2 regions of the Streptomyces albofaciens JCM 4342 genome follow, and region 1 is predicted to be linked to the other one. Evidence: riboswitches for the same ligand, from Rfam matches in the RefSeq annotation. Region 1 holds a riboswitch; the other holds the start of a gene.
What was found. Region 1 has a riboswitch for S-adenosylmethionine ahead of thrC (threonine synthase). Riboswitches for the same ligand answer to the same signal wherever they lie in the genome.
Positions count from the first base shown of each region.

Region 1 (4,204 bases):
CGTTCGTCCACGTCCGGCCGGTGCGCCCGCTCCCGCAGGAACTCCGCGTCCGCGCCCAGGCCGTGCACGCCCAGCCGGGTCGTCCGGCCCTCGTGCGTGACGCTCAGCTCCCCGTCCGCGTCGCGCGCCACCCCGGCGCCCAGCACCGCCGCGCAGCAGTCCGCGAACGCCTCGGCCCAGCGCCGGGTCAGGAACGCCGCCCGGTCGCCGCCCAGCATCCCGCGCAGCACCGCCTCGGCCACGTCGTCCGGCAGCATGCGGAAGTAGTCGGCGGGCGCCCACGGCGTGTGCGAGAAGTGCCCGATGCGCAGGTCGGGGCGGCGGGCCCGGAGCAGGCCCGGCACCAGCGTGAGGTGGTAGTCCTGCACCAGCACCACGGCGCCGGGCGCGGCCTCGTCGGCGAGCGCGTCCGCGAAGGCCGCGTTGTACGCCTCGTACGACGCCCACTGCGCGCGGAACGCCTCGTCGAAGGAGGGCTCCAGGGGCGTCTGGTAGAGCATGTGGTGGACGAACCAGAGCACCGAGTTGGCGATGCCGTTGTAGGCGTCGGTGAAGACCTCGGCGGGGATGTCCAGCATGCGTACGTGCTGGCCGCCCGTGTCGGCGGTGTCCAGGTGGCCGCCGCTGCGCCGGGCCGCCTCGCGGTCGCCGTCCCCGAGGGCGGCGCACACCCACACCGCCCCGGCGTCGGACCCGATGGCGGAGAGGCCGGAGACCAGCCCGCCACCGCCCCGTTTGGCGGTGAGCGCGCCGTCGTCCCCCTTCGTGTACGACACCGGGCCGCGGTTGGACGCGACGAGAACCTGGGCACCAGAACGCTCGGAGACCATGCTGCGAGACTAGCCCGCCGCCGATCCGCTCAAACGTGCGGAGCGGAGGGGGAACGTCACGGTTTACGCGGGACCCGGCGCCGCGCCTCCGGGGCGGGGCCCCGCCTCAGGCCGCGCGCCGCTCCGCGTACTCCGGGATCTCCGCCATCGGCGGCCGCTCCTCGGTGTCCACGTCCCAGGTGCGCGGTACGAAACCGGCCTCGCCGCGCTCGAACTGGGTCAGCCGCGGGCGCACCAGATGGCCGCGCGCCAGCCGCAGCTGCGCGGTGCGGTAGATCGCCGCGGCCATCCGGCCGAGCGCCTGACCGCCCTGGTGGCGGTGCTTGCGTACGCCGATGTCCACCTGGCCCAGCGCGTCCAGCCCGGCCGTGTGCAGCGCGTCGACCAGCAGGCCCAGCTCCACGCCGTACCCCACCGGGAACGGCAGCCGCTCCAGCAGGGACCTGCGGGCCGCGTACTCCCCGCCCAGCGGCTGCACGAACCCGGCCAGCTGCGGCCAGTGCAGGTTCAGCAGCGGGCGGGCGACCAGCTCGGTGACCCGGCCGCCCTGTCCGGCCGCCTCGCCCAGCGGACGGTCGTACATGCCCTTGACGAACTGCACGCCCGGGTCGGTCAGCAGCGGGCCGACGATCCCGGAGACGAACGTGGCGGAGAACTCGCGCAGGTCGGCGTCGATGAAGCAGACGATGTCACCGCGGGTGGCCAGCAGGGAGCGCCACAGCACCTCGCCCTTGCCGGGCAGCGCGGGCAGCCGCGGCAGCACCTCGTCCCGGTGGACCACCCGCGCGCCCGCCTCGGCCGCGACCTTGGCCGTGCCGTCCGTGGACCCGGAGTCCAGCACCACCAGCTCGTCGACGAGCGGCACCGACGGTGTCATCAGTTCCGTGCGGATCGTCTCGACGATCGCGCCGACCGTCGCCTCCTCGTCGAGCGCCGGCAGCACGACGGAGACCGTCTGCCCCGTCTCGCGCCTGGCGGCCAGCAGCCGGTCGAGCGGGCGGTCGGCGGCCGACCAGGACCGGCTGCCCAGCCAGCGCTCCACCTCTTGCAGCACCTGCGCGTCTCCTTCGTTCCCGGGACCACGGTGTGATCCATCTCGCGGTGCGGACGACTGTCTCGACCGCCCGGCCCTTCGGCTACAGTCTTGAACAACGCGATCGTCCCGGGCATGCCGGGGTCGGCGCGACAAACGCCTGGGCTCCGGCCCAGCGCCATACCGCTCATCCAGAGGGGCAGAGGGATACGGCCCGTTGAAGCCCCGGCAACCCTCCAGCCGGTCTCCGTCGCCGCGGCATCGCACGCGGCCCGCGAGGCTCCCGGCTAGGGAAGGTGCCAATTCCGTCTCGTGGCGAGATGCGCCGCGAGGAAGATGAGGAGAAAGGGCCTCGCCTCCATGGCTGTGCAGTCTGCTGAAAGCACCACCCGCCCCACTGTTTCCCTGGGCCCCGCCGCCGCGCTGTCCTGCCGCGAGTGCGGCGAGCGCTTCGACCTCGGCCCGATCTTCGCCTGCGCGGCCTGCTTCGGTCCGCTGGAGGTGGCGTACGACCTGCCGGCCGGCGACCCCGAGGGCCTGCGCCAGCGCATCGAGGCGGGCCCGAACAGCATCTGGCGGTACGCGCCGCTGCTGCCCGTCCCGGCCGACGTGGCGGACAAGCCCAACCTGAACCCGGGCCTGACCAAGCTCGTCAAGGCCGACAACCTGGCCCGTGAGCTGGGCGTCACCGGCGGCCTGTACGTCAAGGACGACTCCGGCAACCCGACGCACTCCTTCAAGGACCGCGTCGTCGCCATCGCCGTCGAGGCCGCCCGCGCCTTCGGCTTCACCACCCTGTCCTGCTCCTCCACCGGCAACCTGGCCGGCGCGGTGGGCGCCGCGGCGGCCCGCGCCGGCTTCCGCTCCTGCGTCTTCATCCCGCACGACCTGGAGGCGGGCAAGGTCGTCATGGCCGCGGTCTACGGCGGCGAGCTGGTCGGCATCGAGGGCACCTACGACGACGTCAACCGCTTCTGCTCCGAGCTGATCGGCGACCCGCTCGGCGAGGGCTGGGGTTTCGTCAACGTCAATCTGCGCCCGTACTACGGCGAGGGCTCCAAGACCCTCGCGTACGAGATCTGCGAGCAGCTCGGCTGGCGGCTGCCGGACCAGATCGTCATCCCGATCGCGTCGGGCTCCCAGCTCACGAAGATCGACAAGGGTCTGAAGGAGCTGATCGCGCTCGGACTGGTCGAGGACCGGCCGTACAAGATCTTCGGTGCCCAGGCCGAGGGCTGCTCGCCGGTCTCGACCGCCTTCAAGGCCGGTCACGACGTCGTACGGCCGCAGAAGCCGGACACCATCGCCAAGTCGCTGGCCATCGGCAACCCGGCCGACGGCCCGTACGTGCTCGACATCGCCCGGCGTACGGGCGGCGCGGTCGAGGACGTCAACGACGCGCAGGTGGTGGACGCGATCAAGCTGCTGGCCCGTACGGAGGGCATCTTCGCGGAGACCGCCGGCGGTGTGACCGTGGGCGTCACCAAGAAGCTGATCGAGAACGGCCTGCTCGACCCGGCGCTGACCACCGTCGTGCTGAACACCGGCGACGGGCTCAAGACGCTGGACGCGGTCGCGCCGACCACCGGGCCCACGGCCACCATCCGGCCGAGCCTGGACGCGTTCCGCGCGGCCGGCCTGGCGGGCTGACCGCCGGACCCCGGTCCGCCCGTCCCTCCGCCCACTCCTCCCGCGACCTGGAAGGCAGAACACCATGAGCGTCAACGTCCGCATCCCGACCATCCTGCGCACCTACACCGGCGGCCGGGCCGAGGTGCCCGCCGAAGGGGCGACCCTCTCCGAGGTCATCCAGAACCTGGAGAAGAACCACGCCGGCATCGCGGCACGCGTCCTGGACGACACCGGCAAGCTGCGCCGCTTCGTGAACGTCTACGTCAACGACGACGACGTGCGCTTCGAGCAGGGCCTGGAGACCCCGACGCCGGACGGCGCGGGCGTCTCGATCATCCCGGCGGTGGCCGGCGGCTGCTGAGCGCCGGGCAGAGCACCGGGAACAGCGCCGGGAAATCGTAAGGATCGTTTCCGGCCCTTTCGGGGGCCGACGGCCGGAATCGCCCCGTCCACCGCGAAGCGGACGGGGCGATTCCGTGTTGTTAAAGGCGATACAGTTGGGGTGACCCCTCGTCGAGCCCGTGCCGAACGCATCTGAGACCCCGGCAAGTTGCGGGCGAAGTGCGGACGTGGTTCGTCCCATTGGTGAGCTTTGCCCGGCCCGACTTGCCCGGGAGTAAGGGCTTATAACCGCATTTTTGCGATTGTTCGCGAGCAGAATTCTCGTCCGATTGACCTGTTGCGCTGGGCAGTTGGACAGATACATTCA
Region 1 is NZ_PDCM01000002.1:3,780,236-3,784,439, reverse strand. Features, by position in the region: gene CP973_RS36415 (alpha,alpha-trehalose-phosphate synthase (UDP-forming)) at 1-830, opposite strand, end outside; gene CP973_RS36410 (glucosyl-3-phosphoglycerate synthase) at 937-1,884, opposite strand; SAM riboswitch class I at 2,048-2,206, shown strand; gene thrC (threonine synthase) at 2,224-3,513, shown strand; gene CP973_RS36400 (MoaD/ThiS family protein) at 3,578-3,856, shown strand.

Region 2 (4,204 bases), on a different contig from region 1:
GGTCAAGCGGTCGACGAAGCTGCGCGCCAAGCTCTCGAAGGGCTACTACGGCGAGGGCAACGTCATCCCGAAGCCGACCCCGGAGGAGTACAAGGAGATCACCAGCGGCCACGGCCACCACTGATCCCCGCCGTGTGACGCACGGCAGTACCACCGCGTAAGTACGCCACCCAGAGGGCCCCGTTCGAGGACTGGACGGGGCCCTTCGGCATGCCCGCGTGCCGGATAGGGTTTTGCGCACCAGCAGGACACGAATCCAGGAGTGTGGACCATGAACGTTGCGACCCCGAACGGCGGCGACAGCGTGGCGGCCCACACCTGGCCGGCCGTCCTCGACGCCCTCCTCCAGGGCCGCGACCTCAGCGCCGACGACACCGCGTGGGCGATGGACCGGATCATGCGCGGCGAGGCCACCGACGCGCAGATCGCCGGGTTCGCGGTGGCGCTGCGCGCCAAGGGCGAGACCGTCGCCGAGATCTCCGGCCTGGTCCGGACGATGTACGCGCACGCCAACCTCATCGAGGTGCCGGGTCCCAGCGTGGACATCGTCGGCACCGGCGGCGACGGCGCGAAGACCGTCAACATCTCCACCATGTCCTCGATCGTGGTGGCCGGCGCCGGCGCGAAGGTCGTCAAGCACGGCAACCGCGCCGCCTCGTCGGCCAGCGGCGCGTCCGACGTGCTGGAGAAGCTGGGCGTGAACCTCGACCTGACGCCGCGCCGGGTCGTCGAGGTGGCCGAGGAGGCCGGCATCACCTTCTGCTTCGCGGTGAAGTTCCACCCCTCGCTGCGGCACGTCGCCGCCGCACGGCGCGAGCTGGGCATCCGTACGACCTTCAACGTGCTGGGCCCGCTGACCAACCCGGCGAAGGTCCGCGCGCAGGCCACCGGCGTCGCCGACGCGCGGATGGCGCCGATCCTGGCCGGGGTGCTGGCCGAGCGCGGCTCCTCCGCGCTGGTCTTCCGGGGCGACGACGGGCTGGACGAGCTGACGACGACCGCCACCTCCAAGGTGTGGGTGGTGCGCGACGGCGCCGTACGGGAGGAGACCTTCGACCCGCGGGACGTGGGGATCGGCCTGGTGCCCGTGGAGGCGCTGCGCGGCGCCGACGCCTCGTACAACGCGGACGTGGCGCGCCGCCTGCTGGGCGGCGAGGAGGGGCCGGTGCGCGACGCGGTGCTGCTGAACTCGGCGGCGGCGCTGGTGGCGCTGGCGCCGACCGGGGCGCCGCTGGCCGAACAGATCGCGGCGGGCATCGAGCGGGCCGCCGAGGCCATCGACTCCGGCGCGGCCCGCCGGGCTCTGGAGCGGTGGGTGGCGGCCAGCAACGCCTGAGAAGCGTCTGAGACGGCGCTGAAGTGACGCGGGGCCCGGTCCGGGATGCGGACCGGGCCTTGCGCGCGTCCGATCGTGTGGCATGATGCTGCGCAGGTCACGAGTGACAGCGACTACGGCCCCGGCCCGCTGTCCGGCAACCCTCCGTCCGTGGCGGGGTGCCCCGGGTGATGACCAGGCCGCAGGCAGCGAGGTCTGCGGCAAGCGCGGATCCCTCGTGCCAGGGATCCTGGTCCTTGAGGGAGATCTCTCATGATGCAGCGAATGCGTTAGGGCCGTCCGGCCCGTTCCCGCACCCCCTTTTTCTTTCTCCACTGCCGGTGGGCCCCGCTTCTGCGTGCGTGCCCCGCAGTGAATTCGCCATGCCTTTACGGGAGTTCGCCATGCCTGTTTCCGCTGCCGCCACCGATGCCGCCGTCTGCGCCCCGCTGCCCGTGCTGGGGCGCGACGTCCTGGTCCCGCTCGTCACCGGCGGCGAGGTCGAGTACGCGGCGCTGGACATCGCCGCCAGCGCCCCGGCGTTGCAGCGGGTCTGGGACGACGTGGCCGCGTACGCCCCGTACTACGGCAGCGTGCACCGCGGCGCGGGCTACCTCTCGCAGCTGTCCACCGACCTGTTCGAGAACAGCCGGGCGGAGGTGGCCCGCTTCCTCGGGGCGCGGGAGGGGGACCAGGTGGTCTTCACCCGCTCCACCACCGACTCGCTCAACCTGCTGGCCGCGGCGCTGCCCGCGCGGACCCGGGTGTTCGTCTTCGAGACCGAGCACCACGCCTCGCTGCTGCCCTGGGAGCAGCGCGCGGACGTCGAGGTGACGTACCTGGACGCGCCGCGTACGCCGGGGCAGGCGGTGGACACGCTGGAGCGGGCGCTCGCGGAGCGCGAGCCGTACGCGAACGCCCTGGTGTGCGTGACGGGTGCGTCCAATGTGACCGGTGAGCTGTGGCCGGTACGGGAGCTGGCCGCAGCGGCGCACGCGCACGGCGCGCGGATCGTGCTGGACGCCGCCCAGCTCGCCCCGCACCACCCGGTCGACATCGCGGAACTGGACGTGGACTGGGTCGCCTTCTCCGGCCACAAGCTGTACGCGCCGTTCGGCGCCGGTGTGCTGGCCGGGCGCGCGGACTGGCTCCAGGAGGCGGAGCCGTACCTCGCGGGCGGCGGCGCCAGCCGTACGGTCGCCCGCCGGGGCGACGGCGGGGTGGACGTCGAGTGGCACACCACCGCCGCCCGCCACGAGGCCGGCTCGCCCAACGTCATCGGCGCCTACGCCGTCGCCGCCGCCTGCAAGGCCCTCACCGAGGCGGGCTTCGAGAACCTGGTCGCCCGGGAGCAGCACCTGGTCGAGCGGGTGCGGGCGGGCCTCGCCGAGGTGCCCGAGGTGACCGTGCTGTCGCTGTTCGGGGACGACGCGCCGCGGGTGGGGGTGCTCTCCTTCGTGGTCCGGGGCTGGAACAGCTCGCACTTCGCGGCGGCCCTCTCGGCGGAGTACGGGATCGGCGTGCGCGACGGGCTGTTCTGCGCGCACCCGCTCGTACGGACCCTGCTGGGCGCGCAGTCGCAGGCGCCCGGCGAGTGCGGTGCGCCGGAGGGCGCGCCGGAGGAGAAGAGCCTGAACGCCATCCGGGTGAGCTTCGGCGTCGGTACGCCCGACGAGCACGTGGACCGCTTCGTACGGGCGGTCAAGGAGCTGGTCAGGGACGGTGCGCGGTGGAGCTACCGCACCGAGGACGGGCGCTGCGTGCCGGACACCGCGGCGGCGGCGTAAACAGACCACCTCGCCGCGGCGCTCCGCTGTCCGGGCGCCGCGACGCGGGTGACGCCGGCGCGGGCGGGCACAGCCGCCCGCGCCGGTCAGGCGTCCAGGCCGATGGCGAAGGCCGCTTCCAGGTCGTGCTGGGAGTACGTACGGAAGGCGATGTGCGTCTCGGTGGAGGCGACGCCCGGGATCTTGCTGATCCGGCCGGGGATGACATCCGCCAGCTCGTCGTGCTGGGCGACCCGCACCATCGCGATCAGGTCGTGCGCACCGGTGACCGAGTAGACCTCGCTGACGCCCTCCAGCGCGGCGATCTTCTCCGCGATCTCCGGGATGCGGTCCACGCTGGTCTTGATGAGCACGATCGAAGTGATCACGGCTGGCTCTCTCCCTCGGTCGCCTGCTGCTTCGCCGTTCCGGCGGACCCCACACTACCCGTGGCCGCGGCGGCGCCCCGCGGCGGACGGGGGGCCGGCCGGTAGCGCACCCAGGCGTAGAGGAAGCCCACCGCGAAGCCCACGACATGGGCCAGGTAGGCCACGCCCGGGGTGCTGGGGTCGCGCTGCGCGGCGAGCCACTGGAGGAGGAACCAGAAGAGCAGCACGATCCAGGCGGGGAAGCGCAGCGGCAGGAAGAGGAGGAACGGGTAGAGACTGGTGACGCGGGCCTTGGGGAACAGGTACAGGAAGGCCCCCAGCACCCCGGAGATCGCCCCCGAGGCGCCGACCAGGGTCTGGCCGGACGCGGCGTGCGCGGCCGCGTAGCCCATCAGGGCCAGGTAGCCGGTGACGAGGTAGAAGAGGGTGAACGGCAGGCGGCCCATGCGGCTCTCGGCCATGCCGCCGAAGACGTACAGGAACAGCACGTTGCCCAGCAGGTGCAGCCAGCTGCCGTGGATGAACAGGGCGGTCAGCGGGGTGAGCAGCGCGCGCGGCGAGCCGCTCCACAGGTCGCGCGGGATGACGCCCCACCGTTCGAAGTACACGGTCTGCGCCTGGACGACGGCGTCGCCGGTGCCGTATATGCCGTTGAGGCCGGAGGCGGGACCGATGACGAAGAGGACACAGCACACGGCGATCAGGACGTTCGTCATGCGGGAGAACACGGTCAG
Region 2 is NZ_PDCM01000001.1:2,382,324-2,386,527, forward strand. Features, by position in the region: gene qcrB (cytochrome bc1 complex cytochrome b subunit) at 1-124, shown strand, start outside; gene trpD (anthranilate phosphoribosyltransferase) at 272-1,336, shown strand; SAM riboswitch class IV at 1,432-1,549, shown strand; gene CP973_RS10785 (aminotransferase class V-fold PLP-dependent enzyme) at 1,720-3,102, shown strand; gene CP973_RS10790 (Lrp/AsnC family transcriptional regulator) at 3,189-3,470, opposite strand; gene CP973_RS10795 (rhomboid family intramembrane serine protease) at 3,467-4,186, opposite strand.
Region 2: another riboswitch for S-adenosylmethionine. It lies ahead of CP973_RS10785 (aminotransferase class V-fold PLP-dependent enzyme); the one in region 1 lies ahead of thrC (threonine synthase).